2 regions of the Clostridium cochlearium genome follow, and region 1 is predicted to be linked to the other one. Evidence: predicted binding sites of a transcription regulator. Region 1 holds the regulator's gene; the other holds the start of a gene.
What was found. The regulator Rex, encoded in region 1, represses fermentation and respiration genes when NADH is low (regulators of the CRP and FNR family bind a similar motif). The targets are predictions, from matches to a motif close to ATTGTTAANNNNTTAACAAT.
Positions count from the first base shown of each region.

Region 2: the regulator Rex is predicted to act here: its motif matches at 4,548-4,567, upstream of CKV72_RS07755 (flavocytochrome c).

Region 1 is NZ_LT906477.1:2,095,645-2,103,989, reverse strand. It holds gene proC (pyrroline-5-carboxylate reductase) at 1-328, shown strand, start outside; gene CKV72_RS10340 (hypothetical protein) at 371-550, opposite strand; gene CKV72_RS10335 (ABC-F family ATP-binding cassette domain-containing protein) at 528-2,441, opposite strand; gene CKV72_RS10330 (redox-sensing transcriptional repressor Rex) at 2,608-3,243, shown strand; gene CKV72_RS10325 (short-chain-enoyl-CoA hydratase) at 3,483-4,265, shown strand; gene CKV72_RS10320 (acyl-CoA dehydrogenase) at 4,279-5,418, shown strand; gene CKV72_RS10315 (electron transfer flavoprotein subunit beta/FixA family protein) at 5,436-6,215, shown strand; gene CKV72_RS10310 (electron transfer flavoprotein subunit alpha/FixB family protein) at 6,236-7,246, shown strand; gene CKV72_RS10305 (3-hydroxybutyryl-CoA dehydrogenase) at 7,308-8,156, shown strand; gene CKV72_RS10300 (iron-containing alcohol dehydrogenase) at 8,326-8,345, shown strand, end outside.
Region 2 is NZ_LT906477.1:1,562,396-1,570,740, forward strand. It holds gene CKV72_RS07735 (type IA DNA topoisomerase) at 1-735, opposite strand, end outside; gene CKV72_RS07740 (ferritin-like domain-containing protein) at 877-1,437, opposite strand; gene CKV72_RS07745 (DUF3298 and DUF4163 domain-containing protein) at 1,478-2,263, opposite strand; gene CKV72_RS07750 (TIGR04076 family protein) at 2,461-2,724, shown strand; gene CKV72_RS07755 (flavocytochrome c) at 2,766-4,526, opposite strand; gene CKV72_RS07760 (cache domain-containing sensor histidine kinase) at 4,738-6,450, shown strand; gene CKV72_RS07765 (response regulator transcription factor) at 6,438-7,217, shown strand; gene CKV72_RS07770 (SNF2 helicase associated domain-containing protein) at 7,238-8,345, opposite strand, start outside.

The DNA.
Region 1 (8,345 bases):
AGATCTTATGGATGCAATACCAGCTATAAGTGGCTCTTCACCAGCTTACGTGTATATGTTTATAGAAGCTTTAGCAGATGGAGCCGTATTAGATGGTGTTCCTAGAGATAAGGCATATAAAATGGCAGCACAATCTGTACTAGGAGCAGCAAAAATGGTATTGGAAACAGGAGAACATCCAGGAGAATTAAAAGACAGGGTATGTTCACCAGCAGGAACTACAATAGAGGCAGTATACTCTTTAGAAAAAAATAATTTTAGAGGAACCATAATGGAAGCAATGAGAAAATGTACTGATAAAACTCGTGAAATGTCTAAAAGAAAGTAAATTTTAAGCATGAGAAAAAGAGTTATACCAAAATGAATTAAATCATTTTGGTATAATTCTTTTTTCTTTTGATACATCTAAGTTAGTATTTTTTTTACAACATAAATTTTTATCACTATTTGAACTTAAATAATTTGTAAAATAAACCCCTATTAAAATGGTTATGGAACCAACTAAATGAATAATTGTTAGCTGTTCATTATAGGTAGTTTTCCCATTCATTGTAAAGTTCTTCTAGGGATTTTTCTATTTCCAGTATTTTTAAGTTTACTTCTTGAGATTTTTCAGGATTAGAATAGACTTCTTCTAAGCATAATTTTTCTTGAAGTTTTAATAGTTCATTTTCTTTAGAGGCAATTAATTCTTCTATATTTTTAGCTTTTAATTTAATTTGTTTTTGTTCTTTTTCTGCTTCACGTTTCTTCTTTTTCTCTATTTTAATCTGAGTTTTAGTCATACCTTCATTTTCTTCTAAGGATTCAAATCTAGATGGATTTTTCTTTTTTTCTATATAGTAGCTATAGTTACCTAAATATTCCTTGATTTCGTCTTCTTTTAGTTCATATATTTTATCTATAACTTTGTTTAAGAAATATCTATCATGGGAAATTACAAGAACAGTTCCATCATAATTTAAAATAGCATCTTCCAAGGCTTCCCTTGATACTATATCTAAATGATTTGTAGGTTCATCTAGAAGTAAAAAGTTAGCCTTAGATAGCATTAATTTTAAAAGATTTATTCTACATTTTTCCCCACCACTAAGTTTAGATATTTCTTTAAATACATCATCACCAGTAAATAGAAATGCAGCTAAGGCATTCCTAACTTCTGTAGTAGTCATATTAGGAAAAGCGTCCCAAACTTCATCTATTATTGTCTTATTAGGATCTAAATCAGATTGTTCTTGATCATAGTATCCTATAAATACATTTCTGCCTAATACTTTTTTACCTTTATCTGCAGATATTTTGTCCATTATTATCTTAAAAAGAGTGGTTTTACCTCGACCATTTTCTCCTATTAAAGCAGATTTATCGCCTCTTTTTATATCTAAGTTAATATTATTAAAGAGTTTTACGTCATCAAAGCTTTTAGCTAAATCTTCTATATGAAGAACATCATTACCACTTTTAATTGAAGCTTTAAATTTTATTTTTGCACTATTAGAATACATTATAGGTTTATCAATTTTATCTATCTTATCTAGAGCCTTTTGTCTACTTTCTGCAGCTCGTATACTCTTTTCTCTATTAAAAGATCTATATCTTTCTATAATTTCTTCTTGTCTTTTGATTTCAGCTTGTTGAGCTGAGTAAGCTTTCAACTGAGCTTCATAATCTTTCTTTTTAAATTCCATAAACTTTGTATAATTTCCATCAAAAGATTTAAATTGGTTGTTACAAATTTCCATAGTCTTATTAGTAACAGAGTCTAAAAAGTATCTATCGTGGGAAATTATTAGCAAAGTTCCTTTATGATTTTTTAAATATTCTTCCAACCATTCTATAGCATCTAAATCTAGATGGTTTGTAGGTTCATCTAATAGTAATATATCTGGATTTACAAGTAATAATTTACAGAGAGCTAAACGAGTTTTTTGCCCTCCACTTAATATATTTACAGGAGTATGAAAATCACTTTCTTCAAATCCCAATCCAGTTAGAACTCTATTAATTTCACCTCTATAAGTATATCCACCTCTTAAAGTGTATGTTTCTACAGCAGTTGTATAATTTTTGATAATTTTATCATGATATTCTGCATTAGAAGCATCATAAGGCTCATTCATTTTTTCTTCTAACTCTGATATTTTTTTCTCTAAGTCTATAAGATTTTTAAATACACATAACATTTCGTTATATATAGTTTTGGAAGATTCTATAGAATAATGTTGAGGAAGATATCCAATTTTTTTATTCTTTTCTACAAAAATTTCACCAGCATCATAATCTAATTCATTAGCTAATATTTTTAATAATGTAGATTTTCCAGAGCCATTAGGTCCTATTAAACCTACCTTTTCGCCATCTTTTATGTTAAAAGATATATTATGTAAAATATTATCTATACCATAACTTTTGCTAAGGTTTTTACAACTTAAAATAATCATTTACTTATTCACCTCTCACCTATAATATTCTACTATGTAAAAATAAAATTTTGTAGAGGTATTTTAAATTTGTTATAATTAGATAGTATGAAATCATATATTGTGATAAAATATATAATCAGTTAGTAACTATAAAAAATATGGTATTAAACTTAAGAGGTGAACTATGGATAAAAAAAGAAATATTTCTATGGCTGTTATAAAGAGGTTACCTAAATATCATAGGTATCTAGAAGAGCTGTTGAAAAATGAAGTAGATAGGATTTCCTCTAAGGAACTTAGCAAAAAGATAGGATTTACAGCATCACAGATAAGACAAGATTTTAATTGTTTTGGCGACTTTGGGCAACAAGGATATGGATACAATGTAAAGGAGCTTCATGCTCAAATAAGCAATATATTAGGATTAACTAAAGAATACAAATGTATTATCCTAGGTGGTGGAAATATAGGTCAGGCAGTAGCCAACTATAATAAATTTGAAAAACTTGGATTTAAATTAGAAAGTATTTTTGATATAAATCCTAAACTAGTAGGACTAAAAATAAGAGATATAGAAATAAAAGATATAGATACTTTAGAAGATTATCTAAAAGAGAATAATATCGATATTGGAATTATATGTGTCCCTAGTAGAAGCGCTCAAAAAGTATGTGATATTTTAACTAGAAATAATGTAAAAGGAATATGGAATTTTGCTCCTGTAGATCTAAAGGTTCCAGAGGAAGTCTTTGTTGAAAATGTACATTTAAGTGAAAGCTTACTAACATTAAGTTATTTGATGAATGAACAAGAAGGATAGTCATCAAATAAAAATAAGGTGCTTGTTGTAAACATAACAAGCACCTTATTTTTATTTGAAAGTTTTAATTTATTATAAATTTAGTAAAAGTTTGTATTGAAAATAAAACGAATAGAGTATATAATTATATTTAAGAAAAAGGAGTTATTTTTTTTGTGTGTATTTGTTATAATATTAACAAATAATTAATAAAATAGTTATTTGTTAATAAGCATGTAAAGTAGGAGGGAATTTATACTATGGATTTTAAAAATCTTATCCTAGAAAAGGATGGTAAAATAGCGGTTTTAACAATTAATAGACCTAATGCTCTAAACGCTTTAAATAGTGAACTGCTAAAAGAACTAGATTCTGCTATTGATTGTTTATCAGAAGATGATGAAGTATTAGCAGTGGTGCTTACAGGGGCAGGAAAAGCTTTTGTAGCCGGTGCAGATATAGGAGAAATGAAGGATCTTACTGTAAGTGAAGGTAGAAAATTTGGTACACTTGGAAATAAAGTATTCAGAAAGTTGGAAACCTTAGAAAAACCAGTTATTGCAGCAGTTAATGGATTCGCTTTAGGCGGAGGTTGCGAAATATCCATGGCTTGTGATATAAGAATTGCTTCTGAAAAGGCTAAATTTGGACAACCAGAAGTTGGTTTGGGAATAACACCTGGCTTTGGAGGAACTCAAAGACTAGCTAGATTAGTTGGACCAGCAGTAGCTAAGGAATTAATATATACAGCAGATATAATCGATGCAGAAGAGGCATTAAGAATAGGATTAGTTAATAAGGTAGTAGAAAAGGATGAACTTCTAGATACAGCTAAAAAAATGGCTAATAAGATAGCAAGTAATGCCCCTATAGCTGTGAAATTATGTAAATCAGCTATAAATAGAGGATTACAATGTGACATAGATACAGGGATAGCTTTTGAGGCAGAAGTATTTGGTGAATGCTTCTCTACAGAAGATCAAAAAGAAGGTATGACAGCATTTCTTGAAAAAAGAAAAGATAAATGCTTCAAAAATAGATAGGAGGTAGGAATAAATGAATTTTGCATTAACTAGAGAACAAGAATTTGTAAGACAAATGGTAAGAGATTTTACTGAAAATGAAGTAAAACCAATTGCCGCAGAGATTGATGAAACAGAAAGATTCCCTATGGAAAACGTTGAAAAAATGGCTAAACTTGGTATGATGGGTATTCCAATTCCAAAAGAATATGGTGGAGCAGGTGGAGATGTATTATCATACATCATAGCTGTTGAGGAATTATCAAAAGCATGTGCAACAACAGGAGTTATAGTATCAGCTCATACATCTCTTTGTGCAAGTTTAATATATGAACATGGAACAGAAGAACAAAAACAAAAATACTTAGTTCCATTAGCAAAGGGAGAAAAAATAGGAGCTTTTGGATTAACAGAACCTAATGCAGGAACAGATGCAGCAGGACAACAAAGTATAGCAATAGATATGGGAGACCATTATTTATTAAATGGATCAAAAATATTTATAACAAATGGTGGAGTAGCAGATGTATTTGTAGTGTTTGCTATGACTGATAGAAGTAAAGGAACTAGAGGAATATCAGCATTTATACTTGAAAAGGGAATGCCTGGATTCTCAATAGGAAAAGTTGAAGATAAAATGGGTATAAGAGCATCTTCAACAACAGAACTTATTTTTGAAGATGTTAAGGTACCAAAGGAAAACTTGGTAGGTAAAGAAGGAAGAGGCTTTGGAATTGCTATGAAGACTCTAGATGGAGGAAGAATAGGAATAGCATCTCAAGCTTTGGGAATAGCACAAGGTGCCTTAGAAGAAGCTATAACATACATGAAAGAAAGAAAACAATTCGGAAGACAACTTTATAAATTCCAAGGATTATCTTGGATGATGGCAGATATGAAAGTTGCAATAGAAAGTGCAAGATTTTTAGTTTATCAAGCAGCATGGAGAAAACAAAATGGATTACCATATTCAGTAGAAGCTGCAATGGCAAAATTACATGCAGCTAATGTTGCTATGGATGTAACTACTAAAGTTGTTCAATTATTTGGTGGATATGGATATACAAAAGATTATCCAGTAGAAAGAATGATGAGAGATGCTAAGATAACTGAAATATATGAAGGAACTTCACAAGTTCAACAAATGGTTATTTCAGGAAGCTTATTTAGATAATAAGGAGGTCAAAGTACATGAATATAGTTGTTTGCATAAAGCAAGTTCCAGATACTACAGAAGTTAAAATAGATCCAGTAACAGGAACACTTATAAGAGAAGGGGTTCCATCAATAATGAACCCAGACGATAAAAATGCATTAGAAGAAGCTTTAAAATTAAAAGAAAGTAATGGTGCAAAGGTAACAGTAATAACAATGGGACCAGCACAAGCAGAAGACGTTTTAAGAGAAGCGTTATCAATGGGAGCAGATGAAGCTATATTAATATCTGACAGAGCTTTTGCAGGAGCAGATACATTAGCTACATCAACAGCCCTAAGCGCAGCTATCAAAAAATTAGACTATGATATAGTATTCGCTGGAAGACAGGCTATTGATGGAGATACAGCACAAGTTGGACCTGAAATAGCAGAAAACTTAGATCTACCTCAAATTACTTATGTAGAAAAAGTTGAAGTAGATGGAGAAGAATTAAAAGTTAGAAGAGCTTGGGAAGATGGATACGAAAATATAAGAGTAAAAACACCTGTTCTTTTAACAGCAATAAAAGAACTTAATGAACCAAGATATATGCACGTAGCTCATATATTTGGAGCATTTGATAAAGAAATAAAAGTTTGGAATGCAGACTTTTTAGATGTAGATAAGTCCCTTCTTGGATTAAAAGGATCTCCAACAAAAGTTAAGAGATCAACAACAAAAGAAGCAAAGGGAAAAGGTGAAGTTGTAAACCTAACTCCAAAAGAAGCAGCACAATGTGCAGTAGCAAAACTAAAGGAAAAGCACTATATCTAATAAAATAGGAGGGATAAAAGATGAATATAGCAGATTACAAAGGTGTTTGGGTATTCGCTGAACAAAGAGATGGTGAATTACAAAAAGTTTCACTTGAACTTTTAGGAAAAGGAAGAGAAATTGCAGATAAACTAGGAGTAGAGTTAACAGCTCTTCTTTTAGGAAATAAAATAGACAGTATAGCAGAAGAATTAGTAGCATATGGAGCTGATAAGGTAATATATGCACAAAATCCTCTATTAAATCACTATACAACAGATGGATATGCAAAAGTTATATGTGATCTTGTAGCTGAAGAAAAACCTGAAATAATTCTTGTAGGAGCAACATATATAGGAAGAGATTTAGGACCAAGAGTTGCAGCAAGATTAAGAACAGGACTTACAGCAGACTGTACAGGACTTGACATAGAAGAAGGAACTAACAATCTATTAATGACAAGACCTGCATTTGGTGGAAATCTTATGGCCACAATAGTTTGTGGAGAACATAGACCACAAATGTCCACAGTTAGACCTGGAGTTTTTGAAAGACTTAAAAAAGATGCTGGCAGAAAAGGCGAAGTTAAAAAGATAGAAGCTAAATTAGAAATGTCAGATATAAGAACAAAAGTAGAAGATGTTGTTAAAATAACTAAAGATGTTATGGACATAGGAGAAGCTGAATTCTTAGTATCTGGTGGTAGAGGAATAGGATCAAAAGAAAACTTTGAACTATTAAAAGAACTGGCAGAAGTTCTTGGTGGAAGTGTAGCAGGATCAAGAGCTGCTATAGACAATGGATGGTTAGACAAGGATTACCAAGTAGGTCAAACAGGAAAAACTGTAAGACCAAAGGTTTATATAGCAGTAGGTATATCTGGAGCAATCCAACACTTAGCTGGAATGCAAGATTCAGATTATATAATTGCTATAAATAAAGATGAATCTGCTCCAATAATGCAAATTGCAGATTTAGGATTAGTTGGGGATTATAATAAGATAGTACCTGAATTAATAGCTAAATTAAAAGAAGAGAAAGAAGAAAACTAATATATTAAATAAAATTTATTAGTATATGAAGTTTTTTAAATATCTTTAGGAGGGGAACAAAATGAAAAAAATATGTGTACTTGGCGCTGGAACAATGGGAGCTGGTATAGCTCAAGCATTTGCAGCAAAGGGATATGAAGTAGTTTTAAGAGATATAAAAGATGAGTTTGTTGAAAGAGGAATAAAAGGAATAGAAAAAGGATTATCCAAACGTGTATCCAAAGGAAAAATGGCTCAAGAAGATATGGATGCAATTATGGGTAGAATAGAAGGAACAGTTGATTTAAATAAAGCTGCTGACTGTGATTTAGTTGTAGAAGCTGCTGTAGAAAATATGAAGATAAAAAGAGAAATATTTGCTGAATTAGATAAAATATGTAAACCAGAAGCTATATTATCCTCAAATACTTCATCATTATCTATAACTGAAATAGCAACAGCTACTAATAGACCAGATAAAGTTATAGGAATGCACTTTTTCAATCCTGCTCCAGTAATGAAACTTGTTGAAATAATAAGAGGAATGGCTACATCACAAGAAACATTTGATGCAGTTAAAGAAGTTTCAATAGCTATTGGAAAGGATCCTGTAGAAGTTGCAGAAGCTCCAGGTTTCGTTGTAAATAGAATATTAATTCCAATGATAAATGAAGCAGTAGGAATTTATGCTGAGGGTATAGCAACAGCAGAAGATATTGATAAAGCTATGATGCTTGGTGCAAATCATCCAATGGGACCATTAGCACTAGGAGATCTTATAGGCTTAGATGTATGCCTTGCTATAATGGATGTTTTATACACAGAAACTGGAGATACTAAATATAGAGCACACTCATTATTAAGAAAATATGTAAGAGCTGGATGGTTAGGAAGAAAGACTAAAAAAGGATTCCACGATTACTCCAAATAATATAATAAAAGCCATTGGGTAACTCCTATGGCTTTTTATATCCAATATATGGGCACGTTAAGAGAATATAGGGAACAAAAATGAACCTATGGATAGTAAAGACTATATATGTAAATAATAAACTTTAAGTATAAATAATATGAAAAACATGTATGGGGAGGATAATATTATGAAGAGATTTACAATTCC
Region 2 (8,345 bases), 530 kb from region 1:
AGTACCTTCAAATTCTTCAACTTTTTCCGTTTTAAAATTAGCTAATAATTTATAATAAGTAGTGGCTTTAAAATTTTCAATTTCTTTATCTCTGTCATAAATTATTTTAAGAGTAGGTAATAATACTCTTCCAATATTTAAAATTTTACTACCATTTATATTGTACTTTAAAGTAGCTACAGAAGTTAGATTTATGCCAATAATCCAATCGCTCCACTGCCTACTTATGCCTGCGTCACGTAAAAATTCCATATCTTCATTGGATTTTAAATTTTTCATACCTTTTTTAACTTCATCTGGTGTCCATTCATTTAATAATAATCTGTAAATTGGCTTTTTAATTTCTAAATATGAAAAGATTTCATCTCCAATAATTTGACCTTCTCTATCAAAGTCTGTAGCAGATATTACACCATCTACATTTTCACTTTCAATTAAATTCTTTATTATATTAATTTGTTTTTGGGCACCTTTATCTATAATATTTTTATTGTTAGCTTGGTTCTTTATTTTATATTTAAAATTCAAAGGAATAAAAGGAAACTTTTCAAGCTTCCATCCTTTCATTTTTTCATCATAATCTTTAGCATCATACAGTTGAAGTAAATGACCAAAGGCCCAAGTAATTAAATATTCTTTTCCTTCAAAATAACCATCTCTTCTAGTCTTTATATTTAAAGCATCTGCAATATTTTTAGCTACAGATGGTTTCTCCGCAATAATGACCTTTGCCAAATTTAACACTCCTTAAAGCTTTATCTTCTTTAATTATTCTAATATTAATTTAAGGAGTTTGCAAATTAACTTCTAATGAATAATTAAGGAGAACTTTCTGTAGCAAAGCAAAAGAAAATCCTCCTTAATATTCATTGTTAGTTATTCATTAATAAGTGGTTTATAGGTACAACCACAAAATTTTAAAAGTGCCTTGTTAAACAATTTTATATGAACTTTTTCATCTAATATAATTCTTCGCAAAATTTTTTGAACATATGGGTCATTAATCATACATATATGCTTTTGATACTCATCAATAGCCTTATATTCTGAATCAATGTCTGCTTTTAATCTTTCACAGAGATGTTTTCCATAGTATATAAAACTTCCATTCCAAAAATTATTACAAGTACTATATGATCCTCTTATTAAAGGATTTCCTCCTAATTTTTTAATGGTACTTGCAAGTATCTCCATATGAAGCATTTCTGTAATGGATACATTCTCTAATAATTCTCCTAGCTCTTTATCAATATCTTTAAAAAAGAAATAATGATAAAGATATTGGCTAATAGCTGTAAATTCACTTATTACGCCCGCATAATCATCAATTAAAAGATTAGCATAATAAAGATTAGGTTTAAGCACTTTTATTTCTGGATATGGAGAAGGATCTGCATACCCAGCTCTTTTGTGCATTTCATAGTCTATTTTTGACACTAAATATTCCTCCAAAATAATTTCTAATATTATTTTATATTCAAATTATCTTGAAGTTATGAATTAGAAATGATAAATTCTTTTTCAAACCATATTTAAAATTTTTTAAAGGTATTCTAAACTCCTTTATTCCCTCACTATAAGGAGCAATTTCATAAGGATTAAAATAGATAACTATATTATTATCTTCTATATAATAAGGCTGTTCTTGAATTATACCATAGAAATCCGCAGATGCATTTTCGTAATATTTATTTGAATTTTTAGTCATATCATCTCTTATAAAATCATCAATTATATTTTTATAATCCTCCTTAGTATCAAACAAATTCTTTAAATAAATTTCTTCTCCTGTATTTAAATCAATATTCAAGCTCTCATTATAGCCTAAGCCATGAGCACCACCTGTGTACTCATAAAAACACATAGTTAAACTTAATATATTCCCTTTATTAAATGATATTTTAAACTTCAAAATAGCTTGATAACTGTTAGTAAGAATATTTTCTTTTTTAGCTTCTTTGGCGCTATTTTCAATATCCTTTTTAAAATCCATAGCTCTATTTTCTATTATCTTGTTTATCTTAAATTCTGTTTCTTTATCCTTTAATCCACTTATCAATGGAATCCTCATATCCATTTCTATAGTATCATCTTTATATTCAATCTTTTTACTACTTATGTTACAACTTTCCTTATTTAAATTTTGTGAAGAGTAAATAGCTGTAGGATGAATATTTGCAGCATTGGTTGAATTAATTGCAAAAGCTGGGGGTGTATTGCCAACTAACGAAGCTGCTAATGCCATACATAATAAATTCCCCATAAATATTACCTCCAATATTCTTTATTCTTGATTATAATATACTTCTTATACTACATTTATAAGTTACAAAATATATAAAATAGTGTTACATTTTCATAACAAATACAATATTTGTTACCTTGTATTCATACACTTTATCTAATTATTATTTAATGTTATATTTAAAATAAATAATTTAATTTAAAGGAGATATATTTATGTCAAAAAGACCTAAAATTAAAATAACAGTAATTAATAAAAAAGAAAAAGGTGGCTGTCATTACGCTCATAAGATAGGAGATTCTTTTGATTTTGATACAGAAAGGGGAAAATTATGTCCAATGGCACTTCATGTGGCATTTCCATACATTGATATTTTAAGATATGGTGGAAGTGTACCTGGAGGGAAAAATGAAAATCAATGTATATTTTGTTGTCCTGATCCCGAAGTTATAAATGTATTTAAAATTGAGAAACTATAAAACATTAAAAAGGAACCCTTAAAAGAGTTCCTTTTTAAAACTTATTTTGCTGCGTTTTTACCAGCTATTCTACCAAATACTGTTATATCAGCAAGAGCATTACTTCCTAATCTATTTGTACCATGGATTCCTCCAGTAACTTCTCCAGCTGCATATAGTCCTTCTATTACTTTACCTTCTTTATTAAGTACTTGAGCATTAGTGTTAATCTTAACTCCACCCATTGTATGGTGAACAGCCGGAGCTGCTTTTAAGATATAGAAAGGACCTTTTTCTATAGGAAATGGCATGCTACGTTTATTAAATTCTTCGTCCTTACCTGCTTTAACATAGCCATTATATCTTTCAACAGTTGCCTTTAATTCTTTTGCATCAATATCAAAGAATTTTGCTGCTTCTTCTATTGTATCTGCTTTTACAAGTAATTTGTTTTTATATAAGTATTCAATTTCTGCTGCATGAGGTTCTACTAAGTTACTATCATCTAATCCCTTTTGGTCTAATAATTGATAGCATACGCTTCCTGTTTGCTTTTTAATAGCCATGGATATTACGTCACGTCTGTCAAGTTCTTCAACAAAACGCTTTCCTTCTTTATTTACCATGATAGTATGTCCATACATTCTTGCATCTCCAAAATAAAGTAGTGTACCTGTTAATGGGTCACATATTGGATAAGTTTGAATATATTGCATTCCATCTAATGCTGCACCAACTTTTTCAGCCATTATAATACCATCACCTGTACTTCCTACTGTATTTGTAGAAAGAACTTTTTCATCTATTTCTGGATTGTATTTCATTCTCATTTCAAGGTTTGATCCAAATCCACCTGTTGTTAAAACTACTGCTTTATTTGTTTTAAAAGTATATTTTTTATCTTCGCTTTCAGCTTTTACACCTACAACCTTTCCTTTTTCATCTGTAATAAGTTCAGTTGCTGGTGTTTCATATAATACAGGTATTTTTAAGCTCTTAACCTTTGCTAATTGCTTATTTATCATTTCTTTACCACTTGCACCAACTGGAACTAAACTTCTTTTAACAGAGTGTCCGCCAAAGAACATAAGGTTGTCTTCCCATCTAACGCCAACTTCATCTCTTAACCATTTTGCGCCATCAAGAGCATTTTCTGCAACAACTTTTACTAATTCAGGGTTGTTTTTAGCGTCTCCACCTTTTATCATATCTTGTGTAAATTGTTCTACGCTATCTTTAATCCCTTCTTTTTCTTGTATCCAGTTATTTGGAGCTGCATATTCAGCACCAGAAATTAATGTATTACCACCAGCCATAGGCATTTTTTCTAAAACAATTACATCTGCACCTGCTTCTTTTGCTTCTATAGCTGCACAAAGTCCTGCTCCACCTGCACCAACAACGATTACATCATGGGTTTCGCTAACTTCTTTTTTCTCTTTATCTTTATTCTTTTCATCAAGTTTTTTTAGCATATCAGGAGTTGCTCCTGCTGATTTTAATGCCGCTTTAACAGCTTCAATAAAACCATTGGATGTTAATGTACATCCTGAAACTACGTCAACATCAAGACTATTAGTTGCAATGATATCCTTTGTTAATGTTTCCATGGCATTATCATATCCTGGAGTTTCATTTTTCTCCAAAACTTTAATATCGGTAATGGCATCATCTTTAATTGTTACTTCAACAACAATTTTTCCACCTTTTCCATTACCTTCTCCCTTATATTTTCCATCAGGGATCGCTGTTTTAGAATTTCCACAAGCAATTAAACCAATTGTCATAAATACTGTCAGTAAAATTGTCAAAAACTTTTTCAATATTCTTACCTCCCATTTATAAATGTTAAATTATTAACTATTCCAATATTAATAGTAGCACAAAATGTTAATAAAGTATTTACATTTATTTGCTAGTTTTTGTACTTTAAACTACAATATTTGATAAAATGTGAGAATCATATATAATAAATAGTGAATATTAATATAATTAGTAGTATTAATTCAACTTTTAAAATTAAGGAGGAAAACTATGTCCCTACGTTTAAAAATTCTCATATCTTTTATGTTATGTATAGTTCTTACTTTTTCTCCTCTACTATATATAATGCAAACCAAAGTAAAAGATTTCAACATGAAACAATTAGAACATGAGACCTTGCAATTACTTAACTCTAAAAGCAATGAAATAGGTGCTTGGCTTAATCATCGTATTGGAGAAATTAGAATTATTCACGAACATCCCGCCTGTAAAGAAATGGATTTTTCTCAATTAAAACCATATTTAGCACAATTAAATCTTGTATTTGGAGATCAATATGGAACCTTTGCCCTTGGAGGACTTGATGGAATAGGCTGGTTAAGCACCGATGCAACTATTGATGTGTCTGAACGTAAATATTTTAAAAAAGCAATGACAGAAAACATGGAATATGTAATTAGTAAACCTGTTGTTTCAAAATCTGATAGTAAACCTATTTTTCTAATATGCTATCCAATTTTAAATGATAATGAAGAAAAAGTAGGATTTATCAATGGATCTGTAAATCTAGATAAAATCTCTGAAATTGTACATAATATTGATATACATAATGGATTTGCGTGGATTATGAATAAAAATACTGATATATATTCCACTAATAAAGAAAAATTAAATAGTGAATATATATCTTTAAATGAGCTAAACAAAATTGTTAAAGAATCTAAAACAAATAATTCAGGTTCAGTTGCAATAAAAAATATTCATAATAAAAATTCTACAGTATTTTTTTCCTCTGTTCCCTATACAGAAGATTGGCTTTTGTGTATTATGTTAGAAAATAGTCAAATTCATGAACAAACCAATAAGATTATAAATCTTATTATTTGGGTTGGAATAATTCTACTTTTAGCTGCTACACTTTTAGCCATCATTATTTCAGGCTCCATTGTAAAACCTATACATAGATTAAAAAATAATATGTTAGAAGTATCTGATGGTAATCTTGAATCCTACTATGAAATAAAAAACAATGATGAAATTTCCATATTAGGTCAAGTTTTTAATAAAATGCTTACTGATATTAAAAGGCTTATAGATAGAGTTTATCAAGTTGAAAAGCAAAAACGAAGTGCTGAGTTAAGAGTTCTTCAATCTCAAATAAATCCACATTTTTTATATAATACATTAGACACAATACAATGGAAAGCTTTAGAATATGATGCCTTTGAGGTTGCAGATATGATTAATTATTTATCAGGTTTTTTTAGAATTTCCCTAAGTGATGGAAAAGAATTTATTACTATATCTGATGAATTAGAACATGTAAAAAATTATCTAGAAATTCAAAAAATACGCTACAAAGATAAAATCAGTTATTCTATTAATGTATGTAATTCTGTTGAACAATATCTTGTTCCAAAACTTATTGTACAACCTTTAGTAGAAAACTCCATATATCATGGACTTAAACTTCAAAAGCAAAAGGGTATGATAAATGTATCTGTTTTTTCAGAACATGGATTTCTTTTTATTAAAGTGCTAGATAATGGTTTAGGCATGAATAATGAAAAACTTATCGCTCTTCGTAAAAATCTGTCTGAATCTATTGAAACAGATCACTATGGACTATATAACATCAATGAACGTTTAAAACTTGCTTTTGGTGAAAAATATAGTATTGAAATAAAAAGTAAATTTAAAATAGGAACTGAAGTATTATTAAAAATACCATTGATAAGTGAGGGATTTGAATGTTTAGAATAGTAATTGCCGATGATGAGGAAACCATTCGCAATGGTTTAAAAAAATTAATAGAATCCTATAAGCTAAATTTATCAGTGATTGCCACAGCTAAAGACGGTACTGAAGCAATAAATGCTATTAATAAATATCATCCTGAAATCATTCTAATGGATATTAATATGCCATTTATGAATGGATTAGAAGTTATAAAAAATATTCGTGAAAAAGATAAAGATGTTAAGATAATTATAATTTCTGGCTACAGCCAATTTGAATATGCTCAAAAAGCTTTGGAATTGGGGGTTTTTAACTATATTCTAAAACCTATCAATTATCGTAATTTTAAGGATATACTTATTAAAGCAATGGATTCTTATTCTAAAAGGATGTGGGAAATTTCTAAAATAAAAGAAGGAAAGGAAGAAATAGAAAATTCTAAAGATATAGGCAATCTTGCAATTTCTTATATTAAAGAAAACTTTTCAAACAATGAGCTATCTCTAAATTCTGTAGCTCAACATTTTTATGTAAGTCAATCCTATCTTACTAGAGTTATTAAGCAAAAAACAGGTGTTAGTTTTACAGATTATCTTAATAAATTGAGAATAAATATGGCAAAAAAACTTCTTACTGATAGTAATAATGATTATACCATTAATGATATCTCCCATATGGTAGGGTATAGTAGTCAACATTATTTCAGTAGAGCTTTTAAAAATTATATGGAAATTTCACCAACAAATTATCGTAACAGAGAAAGATCTTTAATTAAAAACACCAATAAGTAATAACTTAATGGTGTTTTTAATTACATTTGAAACAATTGAAGTATTTCTTCTTCAGTTAAAGATGCAAAACTTTCACCATTAGATAATTCATCTCCCATTAATTCTGATATAAGTTTTTTCTTCTCCTCTTGAAGTAAAATAATCTTTTCTTCAATAGTTCCTTTAGCTATAATTTTTATAACTTCTACCACATTTTCTTGCCCTATTCTATGTGCTCTATCTGTAGCCTGTTCTTCTACTGCTGGATTCCACCAAGGATCAAAATGAATTACTACATCCGCTGATGTTAAATTTAATCCTGTGCCACCAGCTTTTAAACTTATTAAAAATACTGAATTTTTTCCTTCATTAAAATCCTTCACCATATTTATTCTTTTTTCTGAAGCTATAGAACCATCTAAATAGCTAAAATCTATACCTTCTTTGCTAATCCTTTTACCAATATTTTTAAGTACAGATGTAAATTGTGAAAAAACAAGTATTCTATGACCTTGTTCTATACTCTGAGTAAGAAGTTCTACTAAAGTCTCCATTTTTCCATTGCCACCGTTATAATCTTTCATTATTACAGTTGGATCTAAGCAAATTTGTCTTAATTTTGTTATATATGAGAGTATTGCTATTTTGCTTTTTTTAAATTCATTATCCTTTACCTTCTTTTGTATAAGTTCTATTGCATAGTTTGCGTAGGCTTTATATACTTTCTTTTGTTCATCCTCTAATGTTACCATCATAATTTTTTCTATTTTATCAGGCAATTCTTTTAAAACTTCCTTCTTTTTTCTTCTAAGAATAAAGGGTTTTATAAGTTTATTTAATTCCTCTAAAACTTCTGGATTTTCCTGAAACCTTTTACTATACTTTGCACTAAATCTTTTTTCTTCATATAAATACCCAGGCATTATAAAGTCAAATATAGACCACAGTTCCATAAGAGAATTTTCTATAGGGGTACCTGTTAACGCAAACCTTCTTTTTGCTTTTACTTTTTTTACGGCTTTAGCATTTTGTGATTTTGAATTCTTGATATATTGGGCTTCATCTAATATACAATAATCAAAGTTTATAGCCTTATAGTCTTCTAAATCTCTTTTTAATAAATTATAAGTTGTTATAACTACATCATAG